4 regions of the Bacillus sp. TCT6 genome follow, and region 3 is predicted to be linked to each of the others. Evidence: riboswitches for the same ligand, from Rfam matches in the RefSeq annotation. Region 3 holds a riboswitch; each other region holds the start of a gene.
What was found. A riboswitch is a leader RNA that binds a small molecule or an ion and turns the genes downstream of it on or off. The one in region 3 is predicted to bind S-adenosylmethionine.
Positions count from the first base shown of each region.

Region 1: another riboswitch for S-adenosylmethionine. It lies ahead of AC0ONG_RS05795 (YezD family protein); the one in region 3 lies ahead of AC0ONG_RS25775 (bifunctional O-acetylhomoserine aminocarboxypropyltransferase/cysteine synthase).
Region 2: another riboswitch for S-adenosylmethionine. It lies ahead of AC0ONG_RS00325 (methionine ABC transporter ATP-binding protein); the one in region 3 lies ahead of AC0ONG_RS25775 (bifunctional O-acetylhomoserine aminocarboxypropyltransferase/cysteine synthase).
Region 4: another riboswitch for S-adenosylmethionine. It lies ahead of AC0ONG_RS14430 (M20 family metallopeptidase); the one in region 3 lies ahead of AC0ONG_RS25775 (bifunctional O-acetylhomoserine aminocarboxypropyltransferase/cysteine synthase).

Region 1 is NZ_JBVYHX010000001.1:1,138,782-1,144,706, reverse strand. Features, by position in the region: gene AC0ONG_RS05815 (nitrite/sulfite reductase) at 1-1,417, opposite strand, end outside; gene cysC (adenylyl-sulfate kinase) at 1,510-2,121, opposite strand; gene sat (sulfate adenylyltransferase) at 2,134-3,270, opposite strand; gene AC0ONG_RS05800 (phosphoadenylyl-sulfate reductase) at 3,309-4,013, opposite strand; gene AC0ONG_RS05795 (YezD family protein) at 4,101-4,244, opposite strand; SAM riboswitch class I at 4,317-4,425, opposite strand; gene lysA (diaminopimelate decarboxylase) at 4,540-5,856, opposite strand.
Region 2 is NZ_JBVYHX010000001.1:74,952-80,876, reverse strand. Features, by position in the region: gene AC0ONG_RS00335 (MetQ/NlpA family ABC transporter substrate-binding protein) at 1-688, opposite strand, end outside; gene AC0ONG_RS00330 (methionine ABC transporter permease) at 710-1,375, opposite strand; gene AC0ONG_RS00325 (methionine ABC transporter ATP-binding protein) at 1,365-2,384, opposite strand; SAM riboswitch class I at 2,508-2,613, opposite strand; partial or broken gene AC0ONG_RS00320 (cysteine hydrolase family protein) at 2,857-3,422, shown strand; gene pruA (L-glutamate gamma-semialdehyde dehydrogenase) at 3,672-5,219, opposite strand; gene AC0ONG_RS00310 (TSUP family transporter) at 5,373-5,925, opposite strand, start outside.
Region 3 is NZ_JBVYHX010000001.1:5,010,076-5,016,000, forward strand. Features, by position in the region: gene AC0ONG_RS25760 (YczE/YyaS/YitT family protein) at 1-259, shown strand, start outside; gene AC0ONG_RS25765 (homoserine dehydrogenase) at 290-1,585, opposite strand; gene metA (homoserine O-acetyltransferase MetA) at 1,727-2,632, opposite strand; gene AC0ONG_RS25775 (bifunctional O-acetylhomoserine aminocarboxypropyltransferase/cysteine synthase) at 2,616-3,914, opposite strand; SAM riboswitch class I at 4,007-4,111, opposite strand; gene AC0ONG_RS25780 (YjjG family noncanonical pyrimidine nucleotidase) at 4,294-4,989, opposite strand; gene AC0ONG_RS25785 (transcriptional regulator YeiL) at 5,097-5,768, shown strand; gene AC0ONG_RS25790 (FMN-dependent NADH-azoreductase) at 5,828-5,925, opposite strand, start outside.
Region 4 is NZ_JBVYHX010000001.1:2,823,826-2,829,750, reverse strand. Features, by position in the region: gene AC0ONG_RS14445 (hypothetical protein) at 103-426, opposite strand; gene AC0ONG_RS14440 (VOC family protein) at 562-954, opposite strand; gene AC0ONG_RS14435 (AAA domain-containing protein) at 1,066-3,375, shown strand; SAM riboswitch class I at 3,451-3,552, shown strand; gene AC0ONG_RS14430 (M20 family metallopeptidase) at 3,641-4,846, shown strand; gene AC0ONG_RS14425 (MDR family MFS transporter) at 5,198-5,925, shown strand, end outside.

The sequences.
Region 1 (5,925 bases), 3.9 Mb from region 3:
TTCCACCTACATATATTTCAAATGCTTCAACAATCCCTTTTTCCTTCGTTTTCATTTTTACCCCTTGTAATCCGATGTCAGCAATTTGACGTTGACCACATGAATTTGGGCATCCTACCATATGAATTCGAACTGGAACATCAAGTGCAATTTCTGTATCTAAGTATTCTGCAATTTTCCGTAATCTTTCTTTCGTTTCTACTAGAGCAAGATTGCAATATTCAATACCAGTACATGAAACCGCATGACCAATAAATGATTTCGGACTTGCAGATATCGCTTCAAACAACGGTTCACTTAATAAACCCGTTACATTTTCTGGTGGAACATTCGGAATGATGAAGTTTTGTGAGTTACACGTACGAATTTGTCCATTTCCATACTGCTTTGCAATTCTTGCAATCTCAAACATTTCTTTTGCATGTAAACGACCTACCGGCACATTAAAACCGACATATTTTAATCCATCTTGTTTTTGATCTTGAACACCATAAAAATAGCCTGCATTCCATCCTTTAAGTGCACTTTCTCCTTTACTTTGCAATGGTCCTGTATACTCTATTAGTTTCTCTTTAAATTTCTCTGCTCCCCAGTCTGCAACAAGAAATTTCAAACGAGCTAAATGACGTTTCTCGCGATATCCAAAATCACGGAATATAGTAGCAATCCCAATTGCTATCGCCTTCACTTCTTCTGGTAAAACGAACACATCTAATTCATCAGCTAAATATGGACGGGCTGATAATCCACCGCCTACTTTTATATGAAAACCAACTTTTTTCTCACCATCTATTTCTTTCGTAGCAGGTGTAAATGCAACACAGTTAATCTCTGCGTTTGCCGAGTTATAAACGTTAGAACTAATAGACATTTTAAATTTACGTGGTAAGTTAGAAAACTCTTCATTATGTTGGAAATAGTCATATACCTCCTTCACAATATGCGTTGTATCAAACAGTTCATTCGCATCAATTCCTGCAAGTGGATTACCTGTAATATTACGTGTTATATCACCACACGCCCCTGCTGAAGATAACCCAACTCTTGCTAATCTTTTAAAAATATCTGGCATTTGCTGAATTTCTAACCAGTGAAACTGAATCGCCTGTCTTGTCGTAATATCTATTACATCACGTCCATAATCCTCAGCGATAGAAGCAAGCACTTCCGCCTGCGCATTTGTAATAATCCCTGAAGGAATATTTACACGCATCATAAAATAGCCAGCTTCTTTCGGTCTTTGCAAATACAATCCTGCCCATTTAAATGCGTCCCACTCTTCTTTCGGAATAGATTCGAATCCATTTTCCGCATAGTAAGGAATATCATTAAAAATTTCCAAACCATCTTTTGCTAATTTATTTTTCTCAGTCTGATTTAATTTTTCATTATTAGCCCATACTTTTTCATAACTCATTTTTAAATCCCCCTATATAAAGTGAAACTTTAATCAACCCTCACCAATCGGGCATTTACAGCCTGCTCCAGCCGAATTTTGAGGTGGGCGTTTTACTTCCCAGCAAACAACGGGACAAAACTACGCTCTTGTAAGTACTTCACGATTTGTTCTGCACATTCTTCAATAGAATACTTGTGCGTTTCTACAATTAATTCCGCTCGATCTGGTTCCTCATACGGTGAATCAATACCTGTAAAATCTTTAATATCACCTTGTCTCGCTTTTTTGTATAACCCTTTTGGATCACGTTTTTCACACTCTTCAATTGGACATTTTACAAACACTTCTATAAACTCATCTGCCGCTAATAGATCCCTAACTTGTTTGCGATCTACTCGAAATGGTGAAATAAATGCTGTAAGGACAACTGTTCCTTGATCTACAAATAGCTTCGCCACTTCGCCAATACGCCTTATATTCTCCATACGATCACTTTCAGAAAAACCTAAGTCTTTATTTAAACCGTGGCGAATATTATCCCCATCTAACACATAATTTCCAATATTCTTTTCAAATAGTTTACGAGCAACCGCATTCGCTACTGTAGATTTACCCGAAGCTGATAAACCAGTAAACCAAATTACAAAACTGTGATGTCCATTCTTCACTCTTCTATCATCTTTTGAAACCGAAGCTATATGCCAAGTAATATTCGTATCCATCTCGTTCTCTCCCTATTCTGTTACTACTTCTTTTTTTAAACCTTTAATTAGCACTTCTACTACTTCTTTACGACTAAATGTACTTGGCGGAATCTCACCGTTTCTTAATAATTCTCTTACTTTCGTACCCGATAAAATAACATGATCTTCTTTTCCGTGCGGACATGTTTTCGTTGAAGCCATCGCTTCACATTTCGTGCAGTAAAAACTATGTTCAAAGAATAGTGGTGTAATGCCTAACTCTTCTATCGTAAAATTCGTGAAGATTTCTTGCGCTTCGTATGTTCCGTAATAATCTCCTACTCCGGCATGATCACGCCCTACAATAAAGTGTGTACATCCAAAATTCTTTCTTACTAACGCATGAAATATAGCTTCCCTTGGTCCTGCGTAACGCATTGCAGCAGGAAATACACTTAAAAAGACACGATTTTTCGGATAATAGTTTTGAAGGAGTACTTCATAGCTTTCCATTCTTACATCAGCAGGAATATCATCCGATTTCGTTTCTCCAACGAGTGGATTTAAAAAGAGACCATCTACAATTTCAAGAGCAGATTTTTGAATATACTCATGGGCACGATGTACCGGGTTTCTCGTTTGAAATCCGACTACTGTTTTCCACCCACGTTTTTTAAATTCTTCTCTCGTTTCAATTGGGTCTAAACGATAAGAAGGAAATTGATTATTTTCAAAGCGTTTTGTTAGAATAATAGTTCCTCCAACGTAAACGTTTGGCCGTTCATATAACTTTTTCACTCCTGGATGAACCTCATCCGTTGTTTTATATACAAGTAACGCTTCTTTTTCTTTATCTGGTACGAAAATATCTTCTATTTGAATAACACCATATATATTTCCATTGTTGACAAGCTTTACTTCCTCTCCAGTCTTCAGGCTTTCTGCGACTTCTTCTGTTACCGGTAATGTAATCGGTATACTCCACACACTACCATTTGCTAAACGAAGCGTTTCTACGACTGAATCATAATCTTCCTTCCCTAAAAAACCAGTAAGCGGGCTATATCCACCTGTCGCCAATAGTTCTAAATCACTTAAAGCAATATTGTCTAATTTAATTTCTTTTTCAATTTGTGATACCTCATATGTCTCATCTATACGGTTTACTAATTCGTTTACTGTGCTCATTTTCTATATCCCCTCTTAGCTTTATTTCAAGATTCATCTTATTGATAATGAAGACCACATTCGGTTTTCATTTTCCCAGCCCATCTACCATCTCTTGAATCGCCACCATCCCCTACAGGTAAAGTACATTTCTCACACCCAATACTTGGATAGCCAACATCATGCAACGGGTTATACGGCAAGCTATGTTTGTATACATATCGCCAAACTTCTTTCCACGTCCAATGAATGAGTGGACAAACTTTAATAGATTGAAAACGATGATCTTGATTTATAAACTTTGTATGCTTACGTGTTTCTGATTGTTCCCTTCTTAAGCCCGATATCCATGCTTTTTCCACGACTAATGATTTTTCTAAAGGTAAAATTTTTCTAATCTTACAACAAAGATTCGGATTGCTCTCCCACAGTTTTTCACCATGCAACTTCGCCTGTTCATCAAGTGTAAGTTCTGGCTGTTTTTCTATAATATTCAATGAAGGAAATCGTTCCCTCACTCTTTGAATTAATTCATACGTTTCTTGAAAATGAACATTTGTATCTAAAAATACAACTTTAGCAGATGGATTTACTTGGTTTATAAGGTGCAGCAATACCATACCTTCCACCCCAAAGCTACATGCATAGACGATTTCATCTTTATACTCTTCATAAGCCCAATTTAATACTGATAACGCGCCTTTTGTTTCATCTTCTTCCGAAAATGAAACAACATTTTCTTCCCACGTTTCATACGTCAACATGTTTTTTCCCCCTGTAAAAGCAAAAAGACGGTTTTAACCTAATGAAAATAGGTTAAAACCGCCTCTAGTTTTTCTAGTCAGCGCTTTTCACTTTAAACGTACTTTTTCACTTTTCTCTAACTGAATTACTTTTCCATCTTGCACAACAATTGTAATTGAACCATATTTCATATCAGCAAGCATCGCTTCAATCTTCTCGGATACTTCATCAAAATGTTCCCGTACACTCACGCGAACAGCCCCCCTTTTTATTCATAAAAAAAATCTTTCCCATTTCGAAAAGACTGTTCGGTAATATATTTTACCTTATCTTTCAAAATGGATTCCATTTTGCTGGATTTAGCACCTTGCTTTCTATAAGCAGGTTGCCGAGCTTCTTCGGGCCAGTTCCCTCCGCTTCTCTTGATAAGCTTTGTATTTGTATTTTATCACAATTCTGATTTTTTTCAATCCTAGTTTTCCGATATATTTTAATTATTTTATTTTACAAAAAAGGAATTGCCCATCCGAACAACTCCTTTTCTATTTAGACAAGCTCTTTAATACGTATGCGATCGTTCCCAATAATATTTTCATATGTTTCGCGTTCCACAACTACTTGCGATGTTCCGCCTTTTGCAAAGACCACGGCTGGTCTTCGAATCCGATTGTAATTATTCGCCATCGAATACCCGTAGGCTCCTGTACAGGAAACTGCTAGTAAATCAGCAGAAGCGACTTTTGGTAAATGAATATCCCAAATCAACATATCTCCACTCTCACAGCATTTCCCAGCAATCGAAACGAGTTCCTCATTCTCATCATTCCCTCGATTCGCTAACATTGCTTCATAACGCGCACTATATAAAGCAGGTCTTAAATTATCTGTCATTCCACCATCGACTGATACATATTTCCGAATACCAGGAATATCTTTCACAGATCCAACTGTATAAATTGTTGTCCCAGCATCACCTACAATGCTACGGCCTGGTTCAATCCATATTTCTGGCAATGGATATTCACATACAGTAAATTGTTCTCTCACTGCACTTGTTACAGCTCGCACATATGTCTCAAGAGTTAATGGTGTATCCGACTCTGTGTAGCGTATTCCAAATCCCCCGCCTACATTTAACACTTTTACTACATAGTTTGTTTGCTCTCTCACTTCTTCTAAAAATTGGCGAAGAACTTCAATTGCTCGAACAAAACCAGCTGTTTCAAATATTTGCGATCCGATATGTGAATGAATCCCTAGCACATTATAATTTGATTTTTGTAAAGCAAATCCAATTGCCTGCATCGCTTGACCGTTTGAAACGCCAAATCCAAATTTCGAATCATCTTGGCCTGTTGTAATATATTCATGTGTGTGCGCCTCTACTCCAGGCGTTACACGAATTAATATGTTCACAAATTTTCCATGTTGCATCGCTAAATCGTGTAAAATTTCTAATTCAAAGAAATTATCTACGACAAAACAACCAATATTCGCCTGAAGAGCCATCACTATCTCTTCTTCTGTTTTATTATTTCCATGAAAATGAATACGTGATGCTGGAAATCCTGCTTGGAGCGCAGTATATAATTCTCCCCCAGAAACAACGTCTAATGACATATTCTCTTCACGAGCTACTCGGCACATCTCCATGCACAAGAACGCCTTGCTTGCATATGCTACTTGATAAGAGAAACCACTTTCTTTAAAAGCACGATGAAACGCTCGGCATTTTCCTCGAATAGACTCTTCATCATATACATAAAGTGGTGTTCCGTATTGCTTTGCTAGCTGCGTCGTATCGCACCCTCCAATTTCTAAGTGTCCTTGCCCATTAATTCGGCTTGTGCCGTGTAAATACATTTAAATTCCTCCCTTATTTCCTCTAAAACTCATAACCCCAATCTTCTATTCATTGCAGCACGCTTTTAG
Region 2 (5,925 bases), 4.9 Mb from region 3:
TATAAGGCTTCGCATTTTCATTCTTTGGATCTTCTAAGAAAATAGGATCCTTCGCTGGATCTAATCCAGCTTGACCAGCAACACCGTTATTAATAACTGAAGCTGCTACATCTTTTAATACACGAGGTGTTTGCTGTGCGATAACCGGCGTGATTTTTAATTTCTTCGGATTTTCAGCAATGCCGCTTGGATCTCCAAATAAGCCAAAATCTTTTTTAAGCTTTAATAATCCAGCTGCATCAAGAAGTTTTAATGCACGTGCTTGGTTCGTTGGATCGTTTGGAATTGCAATTTCTGAACCATCTGGGATTTCATTTGCTTTCTTATATTTTTCAGAGTATAAACCCATTGGTGCAATTTGCGTTGTACCAACAGCTGTAATATCTAACTTATGCTCTTTTTTAAATTGCTCTAGGAAAGCAATATGCTGGAATGAGTTTAATTCAATATCTCCATCAGCTAACGCTTTATTTGGCGTTGTGTAATCAGAGAACTCAATCAGTTTAACTTTAATCCCTTCTTTTTCAGCTTTTTTCTTCAAAATTTCCCAAGCGTCTCCATCCGTTCCAGTTACACCGACGCGAACTACTTTTTCTTTCGCTCCTGCACCCGTGTCTCCACTTGAGCAGCCGCTTAATGCTGAGATTCCTACAATCGCTGATAATGCAAATGCTAAAATTTTCTTCATTTTCTTTTCCTCTCTTCCTTTTTATGATCTGCGTAACAAGACTTTCGCAAAGTAGTTTCCTAAATTTTGAGCTATCTGTACGAGAATAATAAGTAAAACAACCGTTACGAACATAACCGATGTATCAAAACGTTGATAACCATATGTCATTGCCAAGTCACCAAGACCGCCACCACCGACAAGCCCAGCAACTGCAGAAAATTCAATTAAACCAACTGTCATAAACGTGACACCTAAGATTAATGGTGCTAACGCTTCTGGTACAAGGATTTCAAAAACGATTCTAATTGGCGAGGCGCCCATTGCTTGCGCTGCTTCAATTACTCCTTTCGGAACGGAAACAAGATTTGTTTCAACCATTCTAGCAATACCAATTGATGCGACTAACGTCATCGGGAAAATTGCCGCTGCTGTTCCAATCGTCGTTCCAATAACGCTTCTTGTTAGTGGGCTTAAAGCTACTAAAAAGATAATGAATGGTACCGGACGAATTGTATTAATTATGATGTTAAGAATAGAAAAGACCCATTTATTTTCTAAAAAGTTTCCTTTTCTCGTTACATATAAAAGTAAACCTAGAGGTATACCCAGAATTGTAGCGAATATAAGTGTTACAATTACCATTAAGAGGGTATCTCCCGTCGCATCTAGTATGCGCGGCCAAAATATACTCCAATCAACTCGCATGAGCTTCTACCTCCTTCAGCTGCACTTGCAGTCTTAGATGTTGTAATGCTTTTTGAATTTCCCTCTGCTCACCTTGCAATTCTACAAGCAGATTTCCAAATAGCACATTTTGAAGTTCAATAATATTTCCGTACAGTACATTTACATCAACGTTATAGTTTTTTGCGATATATGATAGTACCGGCTGTCCTGTCTCCTCACCAGTAAATGTTAGACGATAAATTTGACCACCATTTTGAATTTTCGCTAGAACACTTTCTGGTAAATGATCATTAATAACAGAACGTACAAAGTTTTGAGTCGTCTTTGTTTTTGGTTGCGTGAAAACATCAAACAGTTTTCCTTCTTCAATAACTTTTCCCTTCTCCATTACAGCTACACGGTGACAAATTTCTTTCACAACATGCATTTCATGTGTAATAAGAAGAATTGTTAAATTGTATTCTCGATTTACTTTCTTTAATAAGTTTAGAATTTCTGTCGTCGTTTCTGGATCTAAGGCTGATGTTGCCTCATCACATATAAGAATATCTGGCGATGTCGCAAGTGCTCTAGCAATACCAACACGCTGCTTTTGTCCCCCTGATAGCTGTTCTGGATAATAGTTTGCTTTATCTTCTAACCCTACAAACCTCAGCAGTTCATTCACTCGTTCCTTTATCTCGTTCTTTGGCAATTTCGCTAACTTTAATGGATAAGCAATATTCCCAAACACTGTTCTTGAATTAAATAAATTAAAGCTTTGAAAAATCATTCCGATTCTTTGTCTTAGTTTGCGTAATTCTTTCGTCGATAATGATGTAATATCTTTATCATCTATTGAAATCGTTCCTGCCGTCGGTCTCTCTAACATATTTACTAAGCGTAATAATGTACTCTTTCCAGCTCCACTAAAACCGATAATGCCAAAAATTTCGCCTTTCTCAACTGATAATGTTACATCCTCCACCGCATGAACAAATTGCCCAGCTGATTCATACACTTTACTTACATTGTTAAAAGAAATCATTTTTCCCCCTCCTATATGCTGTAAAAACTTAAAGTAGAGCTTTCGAGGTAAAATAAAAAGTGCCCTCCTTCTTATCAACCATAAAGATAAGAAGGAGAGCACTTATATGTACTCGTTCACATCTTCTCATCTTCCAAGCCTTTATATGGCTTGCTGGAGTTAGCACGGTATTAAAAAACCCGTTGCTGAGGTATCGTAGGGCCAGTCCCTCCACCTCTCTGGATAAGAATGTATCGATTTAATTGTCGTTTAATTAATTCTCATTATAGAACTCAGAATAATAAGAGTCAATACATTTTTCAGAAAAATATTAATTATTCCTTTATTAAAATTTTCAGATGAATATTCATCTGAAAAATAGTAACTTTCAAGGTTATTTAAAATTCTTCTTCCTCATATTTTTAAACAGGAGAATCCTCTCTACAAATTGAATAAATTTATTTGAATATGAAACTCGGAGGAAGATAAATATATGAAAACAGCTCTTTTACTCGTCGATATTCAAAACGATTATTTTCCAAATGGAAAGATGGAATTGCGTAATCCAGTAGAAGCAAGCGAATATACTAATCAGTTATTACAACACTTTAGAACAAACAGCGAACCTATTTTTCATATCCAACACGTAGCTATAAAAGATGACGCTACTTTTTTCCTACCTAATACAGAAGGTGTACATATTCATGAAAGCGTACGTCCACTTAGAGAAGAAACAGTTATAGTCAAACATTATCCAAATAGCTTCCGAGAAACTAATCTTCTAGAGCAATTAAAACGTTTAAATATTGAACATGTCGTTGTATGCGGGATGATGACTCATATGTGTATCGATGCAACAGTAAGGGCTGCATTCGATTTTGGCTTTCAATGTACCGTTATACATGACGCTTGTGCTACAAAAGACCTTTCTTTTAAGAACGCTACTATACCAGCTGTTTATATTCACAATACAATTTTAGCTAGTTTAAATGGCGTATATGCAAATGTAATAAGCACGCAAGAATTTTTAGCTACATAAAAAAACACTCCTTTCAGTGAGCAAAACTGAAAGGAGTGTTCCTTGTCGAACCATAGATTTTCTTTCAAATTGTATTATACAGGAAATTCTCAAAATGAATACTAAAAATATGACTAATAAGTCAACTTTTCTCATCATTTTATTTCTGTTCACATGTTTATCACGCTATTAATAGGTTTTAGCTCATTCCCTTCGAACGATGGTAATATATAGGATTTCAATTTTAAAAGGAGCTCTTCACATTCTGTGAAGAGCTCCTCTACTATTTCTTATAAAGTTTCAGAAGTAGTTTTTGCTTGCATGTGAAGTGCTAAGTAATCAGGTCCACCAGCTTTAGAGTCTGTACCAGACATGTTAAAGCCACCGAATGGTTGGTAACCTACGATTGCACCAGTACATCCACGGTTGAAGTATAAGTTACCAACGTGGAAGTCTTCGCGTGCTTTTTCAATATGGTCACGGTTGTTAGTAATAACAGCACCTGTTAAACCGTATTCCGTATTGTTTGCAATTGCAAGTGCATGATCGAAGTCTTTCGCTTTACAGAATGCTACTACTGGTCCGAAGATTTCTTCTTTCATTAAGCGAGCATCTTCTGCAACGTCAGCAACGATTGTTGGTTGGATGAACCAGCCTTTAGAATCGTCTCCTTCGCCACCTGCTAAGATTCTACCTTCTTCTTTACCAATTGCAACATAGCTCATTACTTTATCAAATGCAGCTTGGTCATTAACAGGACCCATGTTTGTACCTAATACTGCTGGGTTAGCAACTGTTAATTCTTTCGTTAATTCAACAGCACGATTTAATACGTGATCGTATACATCTTCATGGATTACTGCACGAGAACATGCAGAACATTTTTGTCCTGAGAATCCGAATGCTGATGCAACGATAGACTTAGCTGCTAATTCAAGATCTGCTTCTTTATCAACAACGATTGTATCTTTACCGCCCATTTCAGCGATAACACGTTTTAACCAAATTTGTCCTGGGTTTACTTTCGCTGCACGCTCATAGATACGGATACCTACATCACGAGATCCCGTGAAGCTTACGAAACGTGTACGAGGATGATCTACTAAGTAGTCACCAACTTCAGAACCGTTACCTGGAACGAAGTTTACTACGCCAGCTGGTAAGCCAGCTTCTTCTAATACTTCCATAAATTTCGCTGCTACTACAGGAGTTGTACTAGCTGGTTTTAGTAATACTGTGTTACCAGAAACTAAAGCAGCTGTTGTCATACCTGCCATAATTGCGAATGGGAAGTTCCAAGGAGAAATGATAACACCTACTCCTAATGGAATGTAAGAGAAACGATTATATTCAATTGGACGGCTTTCTACTGGAATACCGTCTTTTAATTTTAACATTTGACGACCATAATATTCCATAAAGTCGATTGCTTCTGCTGTATCAGCATCTGCCTCATTCCATGGCTTACCTGCTTCTTTTACAAGAATAGCAGAGAATTCATGTTTTCTGCGACGAACGATTGCTGCAGCACGGAATAAAATGTCTGCACGCATTTCTGGCTTTGATTTTCTCCAAGTTTGGAATGTTTCATCCGCTACTTGCATTGCTTTTTCAGCTAACTCACGGCTTGCTTTTGAAACACGACCAACAAGTTCCTCTTTATTTGCAGGGTTTACAGAAACAATTTTGTCTTCTGTAGTGATTTTTTCTCCCCCAATAATTAATGGATAGTCTTGTCCAAGATAAGATTCTACTTTCTTTAAACCTTCTTCAAACGCTAATTTGTTAGCCTCCACTGAAAAATCTGTAAATGGCTCATGTTTGTATGCTACTACCATTTTTTTTAGCCTCCCCTTAGAAAAACGTTTACATTTTACAACATTATTCTACACGATAATTTAGATTTATTCAAATATTCCTAGACTTATATTTTAAAAATTAATAAATTTTTAAAATATAATAAAAAAAGAGATTCATACATGCGTATGAATCTACAAAATATGAGTATATTCCAAAACATTTTTCCCGATCAATAATATAGTAACTAATAAAAATAAAGTTCTTACATATCCAACACCTTTTTGAACCGCAAACTTCGATCCAAAATAAGCACCTAAGATCATTGATAATCCCATGATAATACCGTATTCAAAATGAATTATGTCTAAAAATAAAAAAGTAATTAAAGATACAATATTACTAACAAAGTTCAAAAGTTTTCCAGATGCTGCCGCTTGAATAAAATCCAAGCCAATTAATAAAAATGCAAAAATTAAAAACGACCCTGTCCCTGGTCCAAAAAATCCATCATAAAATCCTATCATTAAAATAGCAAAGAAAAATATTAATGTTTTTCTTTGCGTCATCTTCTTATAGGTAGACACACTTCCCCAATTCTTTTTTGCAATAATATAAATAGCAATAAATACCAACATTACAAGTACTAATGGGCGTAAAATATCCGATGGAATAAATTTTACTACTAAAGCGCCTGCAACAGCTCCAACAATAGTTAACGGGATTAACTTTCCTACAATTTTAAAA
Region 3 (5,925 bases):
TCTTTACGTCTCTACAAACCTTTGCGCAGCGCCTCAAGAAGCTTTCGTTTTAACCGTTGGTGAGAAGAAAAAATGGACGTTTAGAAGAACAGAGATTTCATTAGCCTTTTTATTTTTAACTTTAAGCTTTTTATTAGATGGACCTATCTATTTTGGAACCATCATCTTATCCTTTACAACAGGCTGGATTATCCAAGCATTTATTCAAGTTGGTACACAGATTTTAAATAGAAAAGAACCTATTAAGCAAGCTGCTTAATAGGCTCTTTCTGTTTTATGGTAAGAGATACTACTTAGCATCCCCTTCAATTCGATAGTTCGCTTTCAAACAATCTATTTCTTCATACCCTTGCAACGTATGTAGAATATAATCATAATCAGCAAGAGACGCACGATGCGTTACAATTACAATTTCAGCCTTTCCTTTCTCTTCAAGCGGCATTTGAATAATTTTCTCAAAGCTAACTCCGCGCTCAGAGAACAATGAAGTAATTTTTGCAAATACACCAATTTCGTCTTTTACATGCAGTCTTAAAAACTTTTTCACGACTATTTCGTCTGGCTCTTTTAATACTTTTTGATACTGTGGGACTACAGCACTATTTCCTGTTACCCCTAATCTAATATTTTGCATTACAGCAACTAAATCCGAAACAACAGCTGTCGCTGTCGGTAAACTTCCTGCCCCTGGTCCATAAAACATCGTTTCCCCAACTGCTTCACCGTACACATACACAGCGTTATATTCATTTTGTACTGCCGCAAGAGGGTGTGTATTTGGAAGTAAAGTTGGTTCAACCGTAACCTCCAATTTTTCACCATCTCGTTTTGCAAGACCGATTAATTTAATTGTATAACCTAAGCTCTTACTGTATTCAATATCTTCCTCTGTAATAGAGGTAATTCCTTTTACGTTCACATCTCCAAGCTCTACATTTGTAGAGAAACCGAGAGTAGCTAAAATCGTCATTTTTCTTGCTGCATCTAAACCTTCTACATCTGATGTTGGATCTGCTTCTGCAAATCCAAGTTGTTGGGCTTCTTTTAACACGTCGTTATATGCTCTCCCTTCGTCTGACATTTTCGTCAAAATAAAATTTGTCGTTCCATTTACAATTCCCATGACTTTCGTAATAAGATCTGAAGAGAGTCCTTCTACAATACTGCGTAGAATTGGAATTCCCCCCGCCACACTCGCTTCATAGAAGAGATCAGTTTTATTATCTTTTGCTGTCGCTAATAATTCAGCTCCATGTAATGCCATTAAGTCTTTATTTGCAGTTACAACATGCTTTCCGCTTTTTAAAGCTTGTAAAATATATAATTTTGCATCATCAATGCCACCCATTACTTCGATGACAACATCAATATTTGGATTATCTAAAATTTCATTTGCATCTTGTGTTAATAGAGTAGAAGGTACCTCTACTTCTCTCTCTTTCTCAATGTTTTGCACTAATACTTTCGTTACCTTCACTGGACAACCTACTTGGTGTATGAGTCTTTCTTGATGATCCGTAATAATACGAACTACACCGCTACCCACTGTCCCAAGACCTAATAACCCAACTTGAATTTCTTTCATAGTACTGTCCACCCCTCAAAAATTGTGTTTAGATGAAATTATATGAATAAAAAATCTGAAAAACAATGTATTTAGAACATTCGGAAAAATAAAGGTTAATCTTTACAAGGAAAACGTTGCCACGTGTTACACAATCTTTCTTTACAATATATAAGGGGTTTCTTGATACACGTAATAATTCAACCAATTAGAAAACAATAAATTCCCATGACTCCTCCACCTAACAAGGGGCTTTTCATCTGGATTATTATGTTTAAAATAGTTTTTTGGCACATCAATATTTAATCCCTTGTCACGATCTCGTTCGTATTCTTGCTTTAACGTATCACAACTATATTCACTATGCCCAAGGGCAAACACTTGCCTTCCTTCTTGCCCAATGACAAGGTGAACACCCGCTTCCTCAGAATTTGCTAATAATGTTAAGTCTGTCACCTCTCTAATATCACTCTCTCGTACTTCTGTATGACGAGAATGGGGAGCAAAAAACAATTCATCAAACCCTTGTAACAATTTCACATGTTGCTCGCAAACTTCATGTTCAAATACACCGAACATTTTTTCCTTAAGAGGATACTTTGGAACACCATAATGATAATACAAGCCAGCCTGTGCCCCCCAGCAAATATGGAGCGTAGATGTTACATTCGTTTTTGAATACTCCATAATACGTTTAAGCTCTTCCCAATAATCTACCTCTTCAAAAGAAAGAGTTTCAACTGGTGCTCCTGTTATAATGAGCCCGTCAAATTTTTCATTTTCAATATCACGAAATGTTTTATAAAAGCTCATTAAATGGTCCTGCGCTACATTGCGAGACAAATGTGATTCCATATGAAGCAAATGAACATCTAATTGCAACGGTGTGTTGCCAATTAAACGAAGTAATTGCGCTTCTGTTTCTTGCTTTGTAGGCATTAAATTTAAGATAGCAATTTTCAATGCCCGAATATCTTGTGTTTCTGCTCGCTCCTTCGTCATTACAAATATATTTTCCTTCTGCAACACTTTGCGAGCTGGTAAATCTTTATCAATTATGATCGGCATGTTCTTTGCCTCCGACTAGCGCCGCTTCTAAATCTGCAATAATATCAGAAACATCTTCTATGCCAACAGATAAACGAATTAAATCTGATGTAACGCCAGCTAGACGCTGATCTTCAGCACTTAATTGTCTATGCGTTGTGCTAGCAGGATGTATAACGCAAGTTCGTGCATCCGCTACATGCGTTACAAGAGTTGCTAGTTTTACATTTGCGATAAATTCTTTCGCCGCTTCTAATCCGCCCTTAATGCCGAACGTTAAAACACCACTAGCACCTTTTTTCAAATACGTTTGTGCTAACGAGTAATTTTCATTGCTATCTAATCCAGGATAATTCACCCATTCAATACGTTCATGGTTAGCAAGCCACTTAGCAACTACGAGAGCATTTTCACTATGACGCTCCATTCTTAAATGCAGCGTTTCTAAGCCGATATTGCTAATATACGCATTGAATGGGCTCATACAGTTTCCGTAGTCCCTTAATAATTGAACACGCGCCTTCACAATATAAGCTGCTGCACCAAAATTTTGGACGTAACTTACGCCGTGATAACTTGGATCCGGTTCAACAAGTTCAGGATATTTCCCATTTGTCCAATCGAAGTTCCCTCCGTCAATGACAATGCCGCCTAAAGAGCTTGCATGACCATCAATATATTTCGTCGTAGAATGAACGATAATATTTGCTCCGTGCTCAAATGCTTGGCATAAATAAGGAGTTGCTAATGTATTATCCACGATAAAAGGCACTTCTAACTCTTTCGCTGCATCTGAAAATTCTTTAAAATTCAAAACGTTCATCGCTGGATTTCCTAATGATTCTGCATAAATGAGCTTCGTCTTATCGTTAGCAAGTGCCGCAATTTCATCTGCCGTTAAATTGGGATTAAAGAACGTAACATCAATGCCAAGCTTACGTAAACTCACCCCAAATAAATTAAACGTTCCCCCGTAAACAGTTGAAGAGCAAAGTAAATGGTCTCCACTACTACAAATATTTAAAACTGCGAGCATAATAGCCGCTTGCCCAGAAGCCGTTGCAACAGCTCCTACCCCGCCTTCTAAATCTGATAACTTCTGCTCAAATGCAGCTAGAGTAGGGTTTCCAATACGCGTATAAATATATCCTTCTGCCTCTAAGTTAAATAGGGCTGCTAAATCATCCGAAGTATCGTATTTATACGTTGTACTTTGATAAAGTGGTAAAACACGTGGTTCACCATTCTTTGGCGTATAGCCACCTTGCACACAAATCGTTCCTTTTCCCCATGATTCTCCCATCTCTCATTCTCCTTTCTTTTATACAAAATAAAAAACTGCCCCTTTCCTGAAAACAAGAAAGGAGCAGTTTGAAAACACGCTCTAAAGGCTCTTTCTTATCTCTCAGGATTACTACCTGCAGGATTTGGCACAATTCCGTTATACGGCTGTTGCCAAGGTTTCATCGGGCCTGTCCCTCCACCTTTTCTTGATAAGACTATGCAATTACCGTTGATTTTATAGCAATAATTTCCTAATGTCAAACAGTTTTTCTGAATGTTCTAAAATAAATATTAACAATTTCATATAAAGCAACAAAAGAAATATATTCCATACTAACTCGAAAAAGACCTTTAGAAAAAATGATTCATGTAAAATAAACCCCAATCATCTATTTTCATTAAACAAACTGTTTTAATAGAGCGTATAATTCTTCAAAATTATGCACTTCATATGTCGGTATAATCCCACTATCATTTAATTTCCTTTCTGGATTAAACCAACAAGTATCAATTCCCGCTACATATCCACCTTTAATATCGGCACTTAATGAATCCCCAATAATCAGCCCTTCTTCAGGTGCAAAGTTAGGAATCCGTTCAAAAACATAATCAAAATACTCTTTCATCGGCTTTTGAAAACCTGTATCTTCCGAAACAAAAACATCTTTAAATAATGAATGTAACCCTGCATTACGCAAACGTTTATCTTGCGTCTTAGAAACACCATTTGTCACTATATACAACTCATACTCCCCTTGAATTTGATTTATAAATTCAAACGCACCTTGCATGAGTTGATTTCCTTCTTCTAAGTAGCTACGATAATTATTTTCGAATAATATACCGTCTACTTCTTCTCCATACTCTTTAAACAACATAGAGAATCGTTTATTTACAACTTCATTACGTGATAGTTCACCTTTTTCAAAAGCATTCCAAAGACCTTTATTTATTTTTTTATAACGAGCCCCTATCTCCTCTGTTAAAGGGATTCCCTTCTCTTCAAAAAGCACCTGTAAAGCTACTTTTTCAGCCTTTTGGAAATCTAATAATGTATCATCTACATCAAATAGCAATGTTTTATATTTTTTCATAAATTCATCACACTCTCTTTTCTACAAAAACAAATTTACATAAATCGTATCATTCCTTCTTGTAAAGATAATAGGAGATATCTCATACTATAAATAGGGGTGAAAATATGAAAATCAGCAAAAATGAAGAAGAAATTTATCAATACATGCGAATCCATCAATTCCATACCCTATTTTCATTTCATGTCTTGCCATATGTAGAGCTGCATTCTTTTCAAACGAAAGAGATGATATGTAGCGAAGGAAACGCCCTCCCTTATCTCTATTACTTAATTTCTGGGAAAGCAAAAATATATATGAATCATAAAAACGGGAAAGTTTCATTAATTAATTTTATTCAAGCACCATCTTTTATCGGGGAATTAGGATTAATAGGAGTAGAAAATATCACCAAGTCCGTTGAAGTACTAGAAGATTGTGTTTGTTTAGCACTTCCTCTTAAAGATTGTCAGCAACTTTTATTACAAGATGCAACGTTTTTACAGCACTTATGCAAATTTATTGGAGAAAAGACAATTACTCGCACTGAAAATTACGCAAAAAACTATAGTTATCCTTTCGAAAATCGATTAGCTGCTTTTATTTTATTAACAGAACAAAATAATTGTTATATAGAAAAGCATACTGAGGCTGCAGAATACTTAAATGTCAGCTATCGTCATCTTTTATATGTATTAAACCAATTTTGCCAACAAAATTATTTAAAAAAAGAAGGCCGAACATATTATATACAAGATCGAAATACATTAGAAAAGCTTGCTGACGAGCTGAAAATATAAAGAAACAGCATTAACATAAACGTTAATGCTGTTTCTTTGAGTGACGATTATAATTTAAATTAAAATTTACTTGCTACTTTAGCTGCTTCTTCAAGACCTGCAGCAATGATTTCTTCTGCTTTATCTGGGAATTGGTTATGTCCTTCAATAACTACTG
Region 4 (5,925 bases), 2.2 Mb from region 3:
TCCAGAGTAAAAATGTAAAAAATTATTGTTTAGGGGCAACATAAAACCTTAGTTTGATAACGATATGGCGCTACTCATAAAAAAGAAATAGGAGAGAATATCCTATTTCTTTTTATTGATATAATAAAATGTAATGAATAGATCCAAAGTAATGATAATAATTAGAAGTAACAAGTGTATAAGTGCATCAGTTTTTCCGTTTAGTAAAGACTTTACAAAGAAATCCCATTCTGTTTCATAGGGAGGTTCTACCCAATTTCGTTGCAGACCTAATACCATTCCATTTATAAAATAGACAATACTTAATAGAATCCTTCCAACAAATAAGGCAGCTGTTTTTATATTCCAATCCTTTATCTTGATTACATAAAGGATTGGAAATAGTATCAGTATCCAAAAAACAATAATAAAGACTGTATTTCCCATTCTCTCCTCCTAACAAAATGATTGTATTTTTAATCTTGGTAAATTCTTAGGTTGGAGGTATGTTTCATTGTTACTGGTTAAAAACAAGGACCGTAATTCCGGCTCCTTTTCTATCCCGCAAAATAAAGGTTTGCTTTATCTCTCCGTCTCAAAAAACTCAATCCACTCTCCATCAGGACCAGCGAAGAATATGTAACGTGTTCCATCTGGTAATGTTTCGACTTCTTCTCCTAGTAAAAAGGTTACTGTGTGTTTCTTTAGTCTTGTGATTTCTTCTTCTAATGAATCTACCTTAAAGCAAATGTGATGTACTTTTCCTTCTGCCGGAAGAGAAGAATTGTAGCCTTCAATTAATTCAAGTATCGTTTCCTTCGATTCTTCTACACCTAAAAAAGCGAGTTTTAAGTCTGGGTTTGGGTGTCCCATTCGCTTAATGAGCTGTAAGCCAACTACTTTTTCATAAAAAGTAATAGATGTTTCTAAGTTTGCAACCATAAGTCCTACGTGTTCAATTCTTCTAACTGGCATGTAGATTCCTTCTTTCTGAAAATTATATACAATATATTATTGAAAATTAAGAAAATAAGCAAGATAAAAACCTTACAAATTTAAGCGTGTTGTATGGTATAGTGAGAAAGTATGTTTGGGGAGAAGGAAGGAGATTATACGATGAATATACCTACTCAAACTCCTTCATTATCGGAAACGATGAAAGAGTGGCATTATGCATTAGCATATGAAATTAAACATTGGAAAACGATAGGTGGTAGTAAAATTTCTATCATGAACGGTCGTTTTTTATATACAGATTATGAGAATACAGTGTATGTATTTCAGCTTATTTCGGAAGTAAGTTTACCTGAAGGTTCACCAATTCGAATTGAGTTCGATGGTGAGGAAGCGACAGGAGAAGTATTATCTGTACATGGATTAGAAATAGAATTGAAATTAAATGATTATATACAAGGTGAAATAAGAGAAGCGGTTTTATACAGTGAACCGTGGCAACTTTTAGAGCAACTGCAAGAGCGATTGAAAGAAGCACGTAAAGATAAGCTAAAACGTAATCGTATAAAGCGTCTCGTTGATGGGACGAGCAGTCCGAAGCATATTGAGAAGATGAAAAATCCGAAAAATGAACTAGCATATCGTTCGTTTTACAATCCGACAACGTACGTATGGGGACCGCCTGGAACAGGGAAGTCGTACAATTTATCACGTATTATTTCGGCTCATTACCAAAAAGGAAAATCGGTACTTGTGTTAGCTCATAGTAATGCGGCAGTGGACGTATTAATGAGCGAAGTAACGAAACAAATTGAGAAGAAAAAGAAATGGACACCTGGCGAAATTGTTCGTTACGGTTATAGTCAACATGAACATATACGAAATCATGAAACATTACTTACGTCGAAGCTAGTTGAAACGACGAACGGATCTTGGGGAGAAGAAAGACTCTATTTAGAAGAAACACGACAAGATCTTCGTGAAAAGATTTTATCATATAAAGCGACTTCTGCTGATAAGAAGCGTATACAAGAGATTGAAAGTGATCTTCGAAAGCAAAAAGCGAAAATTAAAGAAGTAGAAAAAGAATATATTGAAAATGCGAAAGTAATTGGTGCAACTCTATCAAAATGTGCAATTGATGCGCTAATTTATGAGCGTACATTTGATTTAGTTGTTGTAGATGAAGTGAGTATGGCGTTCGTTCCGCAAATCGCATTAGCTGCTTCACTTGGAAAACGTATCGTTGTTTGTGGCGACTTTTTACAATTACCTCCAATTGCGATGGCGAACCATGAACTTGTTCGCAAATGGCTTGGGGAAGATATGTTTTACCATGCTGGGATTGTTGAGTCTGTTAATAAATCAGAAGCACATCCGAACCTATTTATGTTGCAGGAACAAAGACGTATGCATGCGAATATATCGAAGTTTACGAATTCGTTTATTTATAAAAATAGAGTATACGATCATCCTTCTGTTTCAGAGCGTAAAGAACTTGCGCAATTGCAGCCGTTCGCAAATGAAGCGAGTGTTTTATTTGATACGAGCCAAATGGGAGCTTTTTCGTTAAAAGATGCGGCTTCTGGTTCACGTTTTAACATTATGTCTGGTTTAGTAGCGATGCAAATGATGTTAATCGGATTGTTAGACGGTGTTCAGTCGATTGGTGTTGTGACACCTTACAGGGCGCAGTCACGCTTTTTATCAACGTGTATTAGAGAAATGTTGCAGAGAACGAAATATCAAAACATACCAGTTTTAGCGGCGACAGTTCATAAGTTCCAAGGTTCTGAAAGAGATATGATGATCTTTGATACGGTTGACAGTTATCCGCAAGAACGACCTGGCGTATTATTCTTTGATCACAAAAACCATCGCCTCGTCAATGTAGCAGTGACAAGAGCGAGAGGGAAGTTCATTCAATTATCAGATTGCCATTATATGCGTAAAAACCTTTCGAGAAAACAAGCGTTATCACAATTAACAGCTCATATAGAACGTCATGGAGATGTGTATGATCGCACGACATCAAGACAATTGTGGGAACGGAAAATTTCGAAACGTTTACGCTGGTTTATGGAAATGAATCTTGAAGAGCCGAAAGGGTTATTAAAAGATATTTTAGCCGCAAAACGAAAAATTATTATTTCACTTCCAATTACAAAACAAGTGGATAAGCGAGTATGGCAAGCGTTAATGCGTACAAATGCACAGATAACAGTTTATAGTGATGGACCAGTTCCACTGAAAAATGTAAAGTTACAAAGACAAAATAAAGCATTCCCGTTTATCGTAATTGATGATGAAATCTTCTGGGCAGGCGCACCGCTTACATCTCAAATGATGTTTGAAGGTAGTACAGAATTTCCGTACGTATGTGCCAGACTGCAAGCGCCAGAAACAATTGGTGTATTAAAAGGATTTTTAGATATTCGGTAAATTCGGATAGGAATTCCTTGACTTTTATTTGGAATGAACTTAGAATGAATGTAATTTAATATAATTTTATGAAAATTCTTATCACGAGAGGTGGAGGGACTGGCCCTATGATACCTCGGCAGCGGATTCGTTATGAATACTGTGCCAATTCCAGCAAGGTAACTTGAAAGATAAGAAAGAAGCTCATTTTGATTGTATATACAGAAGCCTCTTTCTATCTTTTAGAAAGAGGCTTTTTTACGTGAAAATAAAAGGAGGAAGAACAATGGGAGCGACAGGAGTAACGTCACAAAGAAAAACAATTGAAGAGAGTATCGAAAGAAATAAGGAAAAGTACATAGAAACAAGTCATGATATTCATGCGAATCCGGAGATTGGAAACCAAGAGTTTTACGCATCCAGAACGTTAAGCTTATTACTAGGTAGTGCAGGATTTCAGCTGCAACACAATATAGCTGGACATGAAACAGGTTTTATCGCGCGAAAAAGTTCAGGAAAACAAGGACCAGTCATTGCATTTTTAGCGGAGTATGACGCTTTACCAGGACTAGGTCATGCGTGTGGTCACAATTTAATTGGCACAATTAGCGTTGCAGCAGCAATCGCATTATCAGAAACGCTTGAAGAAATTGGCGGGGAAGTTGTCGTGTTTGGTACACCAGCAGAAGAAGGCGGGCCAAATGGTAGCGCGAAATCAAGTTATGTAAAGGCAGGTTTATTTAAAGACATTGATGCGGCGCTTATGATTCATCCGAGCGCAAAGACAGCGACAACGAGTCCTTCATTAGCAGTCGATCCACTTGATTTTCATTTTTACGGAAAAACAGCTCACGCTGCAGCCTCACCAGAAGAAGGGATTAATGCATTAGATGCGGTTATTCAGCTTTATAACAGTATTAACGCACTTCGCCAACAACTTCCGTCAGACGTGAAAATTCATGGCGTTATTACAGAAGGCGGAAAAGCACCTAACATTATTCCTGACTACGCCGCGGCAAGGTTCTTCATCCGCGCAGCAACGCGAAAAAGATGTGCAGAAGTAACAGAAAAAGTAAGAAACATTGCTGAGGGAGCAGCGTTAGCAACAGGTGCAAAAGTAAAAATTCATCAATTCCAAAATGAAATCGATGAATTACTCGTAACAAAAACATATAACGATATCGTAGCGGAAGAATTAGAACTATTAGGTGAAGAGGTAAATCGTAAAGAAAGAGTAGGGATCGGTTCAACCGACGCAGGAAACGTAAGTCAAGTCGTACCGACAATTCATCCGTACATTAAAATCGGACCAGATGACTTAATTGCACATACGAATGAATTTAGAGAAGCAGCACGTTCAGAACTTGGAGATAAAGCATTAATTACATCGGCAAAAGCATTAGCAAATACGGCGTATCGATTAATTACGGAAGAAGGGTTGTTAGAGAAGGTGAAGGAGGAGTTTAGAGAGGCACAGAGGAATCAGGGGTAAGGCACTTTTTCGAATATAAATCTAATTCATATGCAGAAATAATAGAAAAGAACATTGAAAAAAATCAATGTTCTTTTCTATTTATGAATCATTTGTTTCTTCATTAATTTTGAGGATGAATTTCTTTAGTGATATCTTGGATCTAGTCTAGTCTAGTTTAATAGTAACGGTGATCTGTGAGTTCGAATTGCATTAAAGGATAATAACTAGAGAATGTGTTGTAATTAAAATTTATATTTCTATATTAATTTGTAAAATAAATTCACTTTATGTTATTATATTTCCCTTGGACTGACAGTTTATAAAATGTATAGTGAATATTTGAAAAGTTAAAATAGGAGATGTATTACGTTGAAATGGTTATCTTGGGACAGAAATTTAAAAACTAGATTGATTGGCGAAACTATGTTCAATACATTGTTTTGGATGTATTTTCCGTTTATGGCAATATACTATAGCGATGCTTTTGGTAAAGCAATTGGCGGAATTTTAATGGCAATTATACCTCTTGTAGGCATAATAGGTAATTTGTTAGGTGGATATTTAGCTGATCGATTAGGGCGTCGACCTGTCATGCTATTAGGCACAATCATACAAGTAGCAATGTTTGCAGTTTTTGCTTTATCTCATTCACATTGGATTAATTATTTAGCCTATATCGGTATTGGAATTAGCGGGGCAATATACAGTCCAGCAAGTTCTGCAATGATAGCTGATATAGTGCCAGAAAAGGATAGAAGGGTGGTCTTTGCCACTTTTGTTACAGCAAATAATATTGGTGCTGTATTTGGACCAGTGTTAGGTTCATTTTTCTTCTTTCATTATCGAAGTGAATTGTTATGGACTTGTACAATTGTTACATTTATTTATTTTATAGCAATCTATTTCATAATTAGAGAAACGCTGCCCGAAGCTTCTAAAAATGATGGAGATAACAATCCAATATCAAAAATCTTTAAAGAACAATGGAATAATTATATGAAAATTTTTAGTGATAAAATTTTCTCTCTTTACATATTTGCGGGAGTTTTGATTATGATAGCTTTCATGCAGCTAGATCTTTATCTTGCATTATATGT